3 regions of the Bacillus inaquosorum genome follow, and region 1 is predicted to be linked to each of the others. Evidence: riboswitches for the same ligand, from Rfam matches in the RefSeq annotation. Region 1 holds a riboswitch; each other region holds the start of a gene.
The links. A riboswitch is a leader RNA that binds a small molecule or an ion and turns the genes downstream of it on or off. The one in region 1 is predicted to bind S-adenosylmethionine.

Region 1 (4,199 bases):
CACTTTAGAATCAAGTGTGATTAATCCTGCGTTTTCAAGCATTGCAAGCATACGGCCTTGTTCAGCAACGTTGTTTGTCAGGATAATTGTCGCACCGTCTGGAAGGTCTTTTAATGATTTGTATTTTTTAGAGTAAATACCGAATGGCTCTAAGTGAACAGCACCGGCATTCACAAGTTTGTAATCTGTGTTTTCTTTCATTTCTTGCTCAAGGTAAGGAATGTGCTGGAAGTAGTTCGCATCCACTTCTTTATCAGATAAAGCTTTGTTGTACATCTTGTAATCACTAAGCACTTTCACTTTCAGCGTGTAGCCTTTTTCTTTCAGCAGTGGTTCAGCTTCTTTTAAAATTTCCGCATGCGGTGTTTTTGTTGCCGCAACGACAATTTCTTTCTTGCCGGATTCAGCGCCGTTATTCGAACCGCAGGCAGCCATAACTCCTGCAAATACAAGCAATAATGCACCCAAAAATAGCTTTTTCAATGTAAATCCTCCCTTATCGTTTGTCTATAATATTTGTTATGACATCACCGATGATTTGAATAATAAATACGATGATTAAAATAAACACAGTAGCAACGAAGGTAACATCAGTATTATTAGACTGATAGCCTTCTACGTACGCAAGGTTTCCAAGGCCTCCTGAACCGATGGCACCGGCAATTGCCGTTGAGCCGATCAATGCGATGGCCGTAACCGTAATACCAGAAATCAGAGCCGGCATCGACTCCGGAAGCAGCACTTTGAAAATAATTGTAGACGTTTTAGCGCCCATTGATTTAGCAGCTTCAATAACACCTTTATCCACCTCGCGAAGCGCGATTTCAGCAAGACGCGCGTAAAACGGTGCAGAGCCGATAACCAAGGCCGGCAATGCGGCATTTGGCCCTAAGATGGTGCCGACTAAAAACTTCGTAAACCCTAGCAGTAAAATAATTAAAATGAGGAACGGAATCGATCTGAATATGTTGACAATGGCCGCAATTACAGAGTTGACTGCTTTATTCTGCCAAAGGCTCCCTTTGCTTGTCAGGAAGAGCAGCAAACCGAGGATCACCCCGATGACAAAGGCAAACAGTAAAGAGATCAGCGTCATATAAAGTGTTTCATATGTCGCGTTCCACAATTCAGTTAAATCAACGTTCGGGAAGTATTTTTCAAACATTCGTGATCACCTCTGCTTTCACCTGTTTGTCATTAATAAACCGGATCACGTTGTGTACTTCTTCCTCGTCTCCGTCAATGTGGATGAACAGTGAGCCGTACGCCCCATCCTTCGTCTGCGAGATTTTCCCTTGCAGAATATTGACACTGATATTAAAGTTTCTGATCATCTCTGTAATCAGAGGCTGTTCAGCTGAATCGCCGACAAATGTGAGCTGAACCGTTTTTCCTGATGCTGTTTCATCAAGAAGGTGCTGAAGCGTTTCTTTCGTTTCTTCCGGTTCTGTCACCTGCTGAACAAATCGTTTTGTCATTTCTTCCTTCGGATTTTTGAAGACATCGAGAACTTCGCCTTCTTCAACAACCTTTCCGTTTTCCATGACAGCGACTCTGTTGCAGATTTTGCGGATCACATGCATTTCGTGTGTGATCAGCACAATCGTCAAACCGAGTCTTTCATTAATATCGGACAACAAATCCAAAATTGAATCTGTCGTTTGCGGATCTAATGCTGATGTCGCTTCATCACAAAGGAGAACCTTCGGATTGTTTGCAAGCGCTCTGGCGATTCCGACACGCTGCTTTTGCCCGCCGCTCAGCTGAGACGGGTAAGATTTTTCTTTTCCTTCTAAACCTACCAGTTTAATCAGTTCATTGGCTCGCTTGATCCGCTCGCTCTTTTTCACCCCGGCAATTTCTAAAGGAAACATGATATTATCTCTGACGGTCCGCGACCAAAGCAAATTGAAATGCTGGAAAATCATACTGATTTCATGGCGTGCTTTTCTTAAACCGCGTCCATTTACTTCATTAATCTTGGTTCCCGCCACTTCCACGGTTCCTGAGGTTGGTTTCTCAAGGCCGTTCAGCAGACGGATTAAGGAACTTTTACCTGCTCCGCTATATCCTATAATTCCAAAAATCTCACCTTTTTTAATGGAAAGCGAGACATTTTGGACAGCATTGACATCTCCATGTTTCGACTTATAAACTTTTGAAACATTTTGAAGATTGATCAAAGCAATCACCTGCCTTAACACTATTCTAAGAAATCTTCCGGGTTTTTCTGCAAAAGAAAAGCCTTTCTGCACACTTGAGCAGAAAGGCTTATAGAAAATGCCTTTCTCTCATCTTTCAAAGCTGAACGCTTCGTGTGAATTGGCACCATTTCAACAGCGTTGATGGTTGCCGGGCTTCATAGGGCACTTCCCTCCACCTCTCTTGATAAGAGAAATATATAGTCTTTTTCGTCCGGAAATTCTTAATGTAGAATAGCATGGCGAATGATTAAATGTCAATAAAATAAATGATGTCAACTTTTACTATTATAATAATTTCCTATTTTTTAATTTTTCAAAATCCTCTGAAAAAATCCATTTGTCAGCCAGAGAATGGCTTCTAGTTTTAACAGGGCTCTGAATGACCCCTTCACTTTTAGTCTTCCGCTCTGGATCAGGTGCTGAAGGGAAATGTCTCCGTGCAATAAATGAATGATTTCTGCTTGGTTTCCGTAAAAGGTCAGGTTGGACGTTTGGGGCGGAGAAATTTTTTTCATTTCTCCCTGTTCGTTTATTGAGACGGTTAAGGCTTCTGTTTCTCCTTGGAAGGTAATGAGCAATGTTGAAGCGTTCAAAAGGGGTTTTAAAAACAGATGCTGATACTCATCTTCTAAAACTTCCGCTTTCTCCATATGTACAACCTCCTATTTGTTGGTCATACATACACATTTCTCTTTCTGGCGCAAGAACCCCTTTATAAAACGAACGACAATTTCATTGAAATATGCTGAGAAATATGTCATAAATGGGATGCGGAAGATGATTTTTGTTTGATCAGCTCATATAAATAAGAAACGGATTGAAACGCATATCCTCTTTCGACCACTTTTCCGCCTTTGAACAGCAGAAAACAAGGGACACTTTCAATTTGATACGCTTTTGCGAATGTCGGAGAGTAATTGACATTGTTTTTATAGAAGGCGACATCGGGCAGCATTTCTTTCACCACTGTCAGCATTTTGCTTGCGAGCTGGCAGGTGCCGCAAAACGGAGTATATAAATATAGGAGATACACATCATCAGCAATGTGCTCAAGCTCGTGTTCTTGGAGTTCTTTCATGCTATACACCTCGGGACTTTCTTTCAAGAAAAATAGTATGGACATTCAAATTCGCGCGCAGCAATACAGCGGCGACATGGTGTCTGGGCGCAGCGGCCACTTCCTTATAGGCTTTGTCGATATGTAAATGGCAGGCTTCGTTAAATTCTCTTTTCAGCTGTTTTCTCAATTTCTCGCCTGATTCATCAGCATCAACTAATATGTAGACGTCTTTATCATAAAGCTCGTCAGCCAATTCCTCAAGCTTCAGCTGGCTGATTGTTCCGTTTGTGCAGATAATGCGCACTGGTTCATTCAGGACGCTTTCGATTTTCTCTTTATCTGATTTCCCTTCGACAATCATAACCTTTTCCAGCTCTTCCATCTTCATCTTCTTCACCTGCCGCGTCAAATTTGAAACGTTCAGATTGTAAAAGAAGGCAGTGAAATTCACCGCCAACATTAACACCAGCCGTTTTCGTAGTCACAATCCACATATTTTTCGTCGTTTCCCGAGGCCACATCGGCTGTCTTATAAAATTTCTCATTTTCAAAGGAATAACCGGATTTTAGCTCATATTCATCCATGCTTGTCATTTGGCCGATCATCTCATTATCATGATATAACGAGAGCCGGCCATTTTGAAAGCGGCCTGTCACATCATTGGTAACATCGAGCTTTTGTTTGCTGAAAGTCATATTGGACACCTCCCATAACGTTAGCGTGTCCAATTGCCTTTGCAGCTATCCTGTTTTAGTCTTCTTGTGTCATCTCTTCGTATTGCTCTGCTGTCATCAGTTTTTCAATTTCAGAAGCGTCAGACGGCTCAACGACGATCATCCATGCTTTTTCGTACGGAGATTCGTTAACGAATTCCGGACTGTCATCAAGATCTTCGTTTACTTCTACAACAGTTCCGTTAATCGGTGCATAAAGC
Region 2 (4,199 bases), 1.2 Mb from region 1:
GTTAACGCATTCTTTTCTGCCGATAAATAAGAACCGAGAGCCGCCACACATGCATTGTCTTCTTTAGCAATTGCAGAAATCTCTTCCTCCATCACTTCGTACGATTCATTCGGGTAAAAAATCTGTTTTAATTTTTGATAATTCAGGCCGGTAATTCCCGGATTTGTTTCCACAAGCCATTGGCTATGTTCTGTATGGCAGTTCAGCCAGGCTTTATGTTTTGTGTCGTCATGATCAGCAGTAATTTTGGTTATTGGCGTTGTTGTCCCAGATACGATGACGATGTCCTTAAGAGCAGCGCCGGTGCTTTTCACAGCCAGCTGTGTATCTCCGCCCCCTGCTATAACCTTTGCATGTATAGAAAGGCCTAATTCGGACGCATACTCATTTGTTATCGTTCCAATCGCTGTTCCCGCTCTTACAAGAGGCGGAAGGATTGATGGGGAGAAGCCGAATATGCCGCACATCTCTTCTGACCAAGTGTTTTGCTTCACATCAAACAGCAGGGTTTCGGTTGCCTGTGAGGGTTCATATGTCAATATTCCGCTCAGCTGGTACGTTACCCAATCACTGATGCTTGTAAAGCTTGCCGTTTTTTCCCATAAAGAGGGCTGGCGTTCTTTTAAACCATAAAGCTTGAGCGCAGAAAAAAGTGCGGTCGGCAGGCGGCCTGTGCAGCTGTATATCTCTTCCTGATTGGGTATGCTCTCCTCCCACTCACGGCCACGGTTATCAATGTTCGGCAGCCCTAGAAAAGAGTCGCCGTTCTGATCAATCAGAACAATCCCCTGTCTTTGACTCGTCGATGTCAAACCTATTATGTCAATATCATGCGAACGGGAAAGCGCACGTTTTGCCAATCTCATGACTTGCTTCCACAGCACCTGAGGAGAAAAATAACGGCTGTCCGGGTAAAGCGTCTCGGTGGCATACACGATGTCCTCCCGTTCAACCGTTTGAACACTGCCTGATACACTCACGATCGCTACTCTCGCATTGCCTGTGCCGATATCAAAAACGAGATAGCCTTTTTGTTTTTTCATTCCGTTAGCCTCCTTTCTTATGCCTCTGTTTTTAGCTTATCTTTGTTATACAATGTCGGAATATTAAGAGTTTTTTCAACCTTCCATTTTTTGAGGGCTTCATTCAGGATCGTCACGTGATGATCCTCCACTTCAAAGGTTGCTCCAGCGAGATGCGGTGTTGCCAGAACATTAGGCAATGAAATCAATTTGTAATCCGATTCCTCTGGAGGTTCATGATAAAAAACGTCTAAAATGGCTCCTCTGATTTTATGTTCTTTTAATACAGATAAAAGATCGTCACGGTTTACCACAACCGCTCTTGAAGTATTGACGAAAATCGCACTCTCTTTCATCAGATCTAAATATGCCCGATCAATCAGTCCAAGTGTTTCCTCGGTACGAGGCAGATGGACAGAAACGATATCACTGTCTGAAAAAACCGTTTTAAGAGATACTTTTTCATATTGAGGATGATCGTCTTGTACGTATGGATCGTAATACTTTATTTTACAGTCGAACGCAGTCAGCAGTTTTGCAATCCTTTGACCAACGGCGCCAAACCCAACCATGCCGACCGTTTTTCCCGTTAATTCATTTCCTTTAAATTTGACATAAGCCTGCAGGTAATCACTGTCCCACTTTCCATCCTTCAGCCATTGATTCGAGGTGCTGGTATGGCGGAGAAAGGAAATCACATTACCGATAAACATTTCAGCAACGGCTTGCGCATTCCGCCCGGGTGTATAAAAAACGGGAATGCCTCTTTTTGATGCTGCGGCCACATCCACATTGGAGGGCATTCCCCTGCACACACCGACAAATGAAAGTTCGGGAACAGAAGCAAATACGCTGTCTGTTACTTGATCAAGCTCAGTAATCAAGCCTTTTGCATTTGTTTCTTTTAATAGCTGAATGATTTCATCTTCCCGGTATGCCCGGCCTTGCTCCTTCCAGGTGTGATAAGCAACCGAGCCGAACAATTTTTCAAGCTCTTTGCGTCCTTCTTCGTTGTACGGCGCTGTAACCAAAACCGTCATGGTGCAAAACATCCTTTTCATCATATTTTTTCATAAAAAAATCTCTTTCCGAAGATGGAAAGAGATTCATATATAGGCGTGCCCTGTTACAGACAGACGCCGGTATAAACCTTGCTTTCCTATCTTTCAAGCTGACGCTTGCTGGAATTGGCACAATAATGTTGCCGAGGTTTCATAGGGCCAGTCCCTCCACCTCTCTGGATAGAAAATGTTGAGTATGTAATTTTCAGAATGAAGAATACGTTTATCATAAAGAAGTCTCAGATTGATGTCAATCTCTTTTTTCAGAATTGACGTTATCATCCGAAATGTTATAATTCTTACAAAATATCTAACTAGAGAGAGGAACTGGGCCATGAAATCTTTTGCAACACAACAAAACGGCATTTTCAAATCCGTTTGCTCGCTTGACTGCCCGGATCAGTGCGGATTATTAATACATAAAAAAGACGGAAAAATTGTGAAAGTGCAAGGTGATCCCGACCATCCTGTTACGGCCGGAAACATATGCAACAAAGTCCGAAACATGACGGAGCGCATCTATGATGAAAAGCGGCTGACTACACCGCTTAAACGGACAGGTGCGAAAGGTCAGGCGATATTTGAACCGATTTCTTGGGATGAGGCAATTGATACCATTACCTCCCGCTGGAAACAGCTGATTGATGAAGAGGGAGCTGAAAGCATACTCCCGTACAGCTTTTATGGAAATATGGGAAAATTAACAGCTGAAGGTATGGACCGCCGCTTCTTTTACCGCATGGGTTCAAGTCAGCTCGAACGGACAATTTGCAGCAAAGCGGGATCTGAGGGCTATAAATATACAATGGGTATAAGTGCGGGAATTGATCCTGAGGAAACCATTCATACGAAACTATTTATTTTTTGGGGAATCAACGCGGTCAGCACAAACATGCACCAAATTACAATCGCCCAAAAAGTACGAAAACAGGGTGCCAAAATTGTCGTGATTGATGTGCATAAAAATCAGACAGGGCGTCTCGCCGATTGGTTTATTCCCATAAAACCCGGAACCGACAGCGCACTTGCCCTTGGCATCATGCACATTTTATTTAAAGAAAACCTTCATGATGAAGCATTTCTGTCTGAATACACGGTCGGCTATGAAGATCTCCGTGAACACGTGAAACAGTATGATCCGGAAAAGGTGTCACTGATTACCGGTGTCAGCACTGAAGATATTTATCAGCTGGCAAGAATGTACGGCGAATCCTCCCCTTCTTTTATCAGAATCGGAAACGGAATCCAGCATCACGATAACGGCGGGATGATTGTAAGGACGATTGCCTGTCTTCCGGCAATCACTGGCCAATGGCTGCACAAAGGGGGCGGCGCAATTAAGCATAACAGCGGAATTTTAGAATATAACACGAATGCCTTGCAGCGGCCTGACTTACTGAAAGGGCGCACACCGAGATCGTTTAATATGAATCAGCTTGGCAAAGTGCTTTTGGAAACAGATCCGCCTATTCGCTCTCTTTTTATTTACGGGACGAACCCGGCCGTTGTCGCGCCGGAAGCGAACAAAGTCAGACAGGGCTTGCTGCGGGAAGACCTATTTACTGTAGTTCATGATTTGTTTTTGACGGAAACGGCTGCATACGCAGACATTGTCCTGCCTGCAACATCCGCTTTTGAAAATACCGATTTTTATACCTCCTACTGGCACCATTACATTCAGCTTCAGCAACCGGTGATTGAGAGATATGGTGAAAGCAAGTCTAACACTGAAGTGTTCCGATTACTGGCTGAAGCAATGGGATTCACAGACCAAGAGCTCAAGGACTCAGATGAAGAATTGATTCGCCAGGCGCTTGATCATCCAGATAATCCGTATTTGGCGGAGATTGATTACGATTCACTTACTAAGCACTCATTTATGAAAGCGAAACGCAAAAAGCCGCTGTTTCCAGGCAAACTTCCGACTCCAAGCGGAAAAATAGAATTATATTCAGAAAAAATGAAACAAGACGGTTTCCCGGCATTACCGACATATACGCCTCTTGTATCTGATAATGAACATCCGTTTATGTATGTTCCGGCGCCAAACCATAATTTCTTAAACTCAACGTTTTCCAACAACGAAAAACACATCAGGCTTGAAAAGACGCCAAAG
Region 3 (4,199 bases), 2.1 Mb from region 1:
GGGACATGTTCTTCATGAAGCTCAATCAGCTCATCCATTACGTCCATAAGATCACCTGCTTGTTCCGAGTTTTTTGCACATGACGATATGAGTGCCAATGCCGGGAATCTCAAACGGTTCGCCGCGTTCTTCCCAGCCAAGCTTTGCGTAGTAGCCTTTGACATGTTGTCTTGCATTGCACCAGACCGCCTGCACGCCTTTCTCTGCCAGTTTCTGCTCCGCGTGTTTGATCAGCATGCTCCCGGCTTTTTTATCGCGATATCCTTCAAGCGTCGCCATGCCTCTCAGCCGATACGCAGGGGATTCCGTTAATAATGGCTGATTTTGAGGGGAGAAAGAAGCAATGCTGATCAGTGTTCCTTCAAAAAACGCGCCGAGATGAAAAGAGCCTTCCGCATGATCCTGTTCATATTGGCATTGTTCGATGGATTGATGGGGGCGCAGGATACGGTGCCGGATTTCGTATGTATCTTCCGCGGAAATGGTTTTAACTTCGAGCATGATGTTCCTCCTCTAAAACCGATTTTTTATATCGTAACACGAATGCGGTAAAAAAAGACCGCCCGATTGGCTCAGGCAGTCATCTAGGTTTAATGCAAATAGATATTTTGGCGCTGCTCATCTTTTTGCTGGATATACGAAGTGAGCTCAGCGGTTAAGTCAGATCTGAGAAAAGGCGTAATCAAGTAGATGCCGTTAAACAGCTCGCATGCCGTGTCCAGCAGGGAGCGGGCAATCGCAAGGCCTTCCGCTTTTTGCTTCTCTTTATCTTCACCGGCGAGGGCCATTGTTTCGCGAATAGAGTCAGACAGCTTAATGCCCGGAATTTCATTGTGGATGAATTCAGCATTTCGGCTGCTTGTGAGCGGCATAATGCCGATATAGATCGGCGTCTTCAGATGCTTTGTTTCGTTATGGATATCGACAAGCTGCTGCTCGGAATAGACAGGCTGTGAAACAAAATAATCGGCCCCGCAATCTATTTTTTTCTCCAGCCGTTTTACCGCTTTATCCAGATGTCGGACGTTCGGATTAAATGCAGCGGCGACTGAGAAATTCGTTTTCTTGCCAAGCGGCTTTCCAGACAGGGACAGTCCTTCATTGAACTGTTTGATCAGCCTGATTAAATCAAAGGATGTTAAATCATAAACAGACGTTGCACCCGGAAAATCCCCGATTTTAGAAGGATCACCCGTAATGGCCAGTACGTCATTCAGCCCTAATGTATCAAGGCCCATTAAATGTGACTGTAAGCCGATAATATTTCGGTCACGGCACGTAATATGGACAAGGGACCGCATATCGAGCTGCTGCTTCACAAGGGCGCCGCAGGCAACATTGCTGATCCGCGGGGTAGCCAGTGAATTGTCAGCGAGCGTCAGGGCATCAATTCCCGCTTCTTTTAATTCAGCAGCAGCGGACAGAAATTTGTCAAAGCTCAATTTTTTCGGCGGGTCCAGTTCTGCGATGATGGAGCGTTTTTCCGCCGCGATCTCATTCAGGCCGGGCTCTGTCCGCTCGTGCTGAACGGAAATGAATTCCTTCGCCCGGGTTTTGACTTCTTTTTCCGTAATCGGAGCCAGCCCGCCAACTGCTTCCGCCATCGCCCGGATGTGATTCGGTGTGGTGCCGCAGCAGCCGCCGATAATCCGTGCGCCTTGTTTGCGAAATTCTGATGCGCTGTTTTGAAAATACGTGTCATCTGTTTCATAGACGAGCCGTCCCTCTTCAAGTGAAGGAAGACTGCTGTTCGGATAAACTGATAAGAACACGTCGTCAAAAATCGGCACTTCGCTGAGCGCTTCAATCATGTGATAAGGACCGAGCCGGCAGTTAATGCCGACGATATCAGCCCCGAGATCAGCAATCGATCGCAATGCTTCAGAAAGCGGCGTTCCGTCCTGCAGTACGCCTTGCTCGTGCATCGATACATTGAGCATAATCGGAAGGCTAGTCTCTTTGCGCGCAATTTTCAGCACTTCACGGGCTTCTTCCAAATCATAATACGTTTCTAACAGCAAGCCATCCGGTTCTTCATGCAGCAGCAGGTACAGCTGCTCGCGAAAGCTGCGTTTGATTTCGTCAAGGCTGTACGCGTTTTTATTAAATGTGCGGATGCCGCCCATCGTCCCAAGCACGTATGCATCGCCTGCTGAAGCCCGCGCGATTTTTACTGCCTCTTGATTCATTTTTTTAATGTCATCCTCAAGGCCGTGTCTCGATAATTTAATATAATTGGCCCCGTACGTATTCGTTTGAATAATGTTGGCTCCTGCCTCAACGTACGCTTTATGTATGCGCTGAATTTCCTCCGGCTTCGAAATGTTGAGCTCCTCAAAACACCTGTCAATGCCATAGGAGTAGAGGAGCGTCCCCATGGCGCCGTCACCGATTAACACCTGTTTTTGCAAATCTTCTAAAAGTCCCATTGTCTGCCTCCTTTATTCACATTCAGCAAGGAAAAAAAGAGAAATAAAAAAAGTCCTCTTAAGAAGAAGACTTTGTCAGTGATTTTGTCTCTTCTTATCTTCCAAGCTGTTCGAGCTTGCTGGATTTAGCACCTTGGTCATGGCTGATCGCCATTTACACCGGTTGCTGAAGCTTCGTCGGGCCAGTCCCTCTGCTTCTCTTGATAAGAACGGATATGAAGTTTTCGTATTCAGGAAATGCTAAAAGATGCCGGGCTTTTTCCCTTTCTCCAAATTTACCGAAAATAAAGACAATAATCAATAGGATTCAGAAAATTTATCTGAAATTTATAAATTGAACGTCAATCGGCAGATCTGCACCCCGCACAGCTGTAATAATCTGCTGCAGGTCATCCTTGTTTTTTCCAGTGACGCGCACTTGATCATCCTGCACCTGAGACTTTACTTTCAGTCCGGAGTTTTTGATGATCGTATTGATTTTTTTGGCGTTGTCTTTATCAATGCCTTGAACAAGCTTTGCGCGCTGGCGTACCGTTCCCCCTGATGCGTTTTCAACCTTGCCGTAATCAATGTTTTTTGTCGGTACATTTCGTTTTATTAATTTACTGACCAGCACATCTTTCAGCTGGCTTAATTTGAATTCGTCATCAGAAACGAGGACAAGCTCCTCTTTATCTAAAGAAATGTCGCTTTTGCTTCCTTTAAAGTCATAGCGTGTGCTGATTTCCTTCAATGCGATTTGGATCGCGTTTTGCACTTCAGGCAATTCCACCTTAGATACAATATCAAATGAACTTTCTTTTGCCATATGAAAACCTCCATAACATTTAACTTATGTGTTGATTATAGTAGAATAAAGAGAAACTTCCAACAGAACAAAGAATCAATTTGTGATGATTGGAAAAAATGTTAACAGAATCCGCAGAAAAATAAGCGGAACAGGAAGGACGATAGCATGAGACCAGGGCAGCAATTAACCTTGAGTATAGATCACCAAACTGACTTCGGTTACTTTTTAACCGACGGAGAAGACACGATTCTCTTACATAACAGTGAAATAACTGAGGATATCGAGGACAGAGACGAAGTAGAGGTCTTTATATACGTCGATCAGCAGGAAAGGCTTGCGGCCACGATGAAAATTCCGGTCATCAGCGCTGATGAGTATGGCTGGGTCGAAGTGGTGGATACAGTGGAAGATATGGGCGTTTTCGTTGATGTCGGTTTATCTAAGGACGCGCTTGTCGCAACCGAGCATTTGCCTCCGTACGAAGATGTCTGGCCGCAAAAAGGGGATAAGCTTTACTGTATGCTGAAGGTGACAAACCGGGGACGCATGTTCGCGAAACCAGCGCCGGAAGATATCATCAGCGAACTGTTTACCGACGCCACAGAAGATATGATGAATAAAGAGCTGACAGGTACGGTGTACAGACTGATCGCAACAGGTTCATTCGTCATCACGGACGACGGTATACGAGGTTTTATCCATCCTTCAGAAAGAAAAGAGGAGCCAAGACTCGGCTCAAGAGTCACGGGACGGGTGATTCAAGTCAAAGAAGACGGTTCAGTCAACATGTCGCTGCTTCCGAGAAAACAGGATGCAATGTCTGTTGATGCTGAGTACATTCTGACGTATATGAGAACAAGAAACGGCGCCATGCCGTACAGCGACAAAAGCCAGCCTGACGATATCAGAGAACGTTTTAACATGAGCAAGGCCGCCTTTAAACGCGCGCTCGGCCATTTGATGAAAAATGGAAAAGTGTA

Region 2: another riboswitch for S-adenosylmethionine. It lies ahead of M1M80_RS10205 (2-hydroxyacid dehydrogenase); the one in region 1 lies ahead of metN (methionine ABC transporter ATP-binding protein MetN).
Region 3: another riboswitch for S-adenosylmethionine. It lies ahead of M1M80_RS06195 (bifunctional homocysteine S-methyltransferase/methylenetetrahydrofolate reductase); the one in region 1 lies ahead of metN (methionine ABC transporter ATP-binding protein MetN).

What each region holds. Positions count from the first base shown of each region.
Region 1 is NZ_CP096592.1:3,350,210-3,354,408, forward strand. It holds gene metQ (methionine ABC transporter substrate-binding lipoprotein MetQ) at 1-483, opposite strand, end outside; gene metP (methionine ABC transporter permease MetP) at 497-1,165, opposite strand; gene metN (methionine ABC transporter ATP-binding protein MetN) at 1,158-2,183, opposite strand; SAM riboswitch class I at 2,289-2,395, opposite strand; gene M1M80_RS17045 (SCP2 sterol-binding domain-containing protein) at 2,510-2,854, opposite strand; gene M1M80_RS17050 (thioredoxin family protein) at 2,962-3,282, opposite strand; gene M1M80_RS17055 (toprim domain-containing protein) at 3,284-3,646, opposite strand; gene M1M80_RS17060 (YusG family protein) at 3,724-3,960, opposite strand; gene gcvH (glycine cleavage system protein GcvH) at 4,016-4,199, opposite strand, start outside.
Region 2 is NZ_CP096592.1:2,106,829-2,111,027, forward strand. It holds gene M1M80_RS10200 (FGGY-family carbohydrate kinase) at 1-1,043, opposite strand, end outside; gene M1M80_RS10205 (2-hydroxyacid dehydrogenase) at 1,061-2,086, opposite strand; SAM riboswitch class I at 2,179-2,270, opposite strand; gene M1M80_RS10210 (molybdopterin oxidoreductase family protein) at 2,418-4,199, shown strand, end outside.
Region 3 is NZ_CP096592.1:1,292,040-1,296,238, forward strand. It holds gene M1M80_RS06185 (GNAT family N-acetyltransferase) at 1-47, opposite strand, end outside; gene M1M80_RS06190 (GNAT family N-acetyltransferase) at 52-501, opposite strand; gene M1M80_RS06195 (bifunctional homocysteine S-methyltransferase/methylenetetrahydrofolate reductase) at 591-2,429, opposite strand; SAM riboswitch class I at 2,521-2,639, opposite strand; gene M1M80_RS06200 (YajQ family cyclic di-GMP-binding protein) at 2,746-3,237, opposite strand; partial or broken gene M1M80_RS06205 (CvfB family protein) at 3,336-4,199, shown strand, end outside.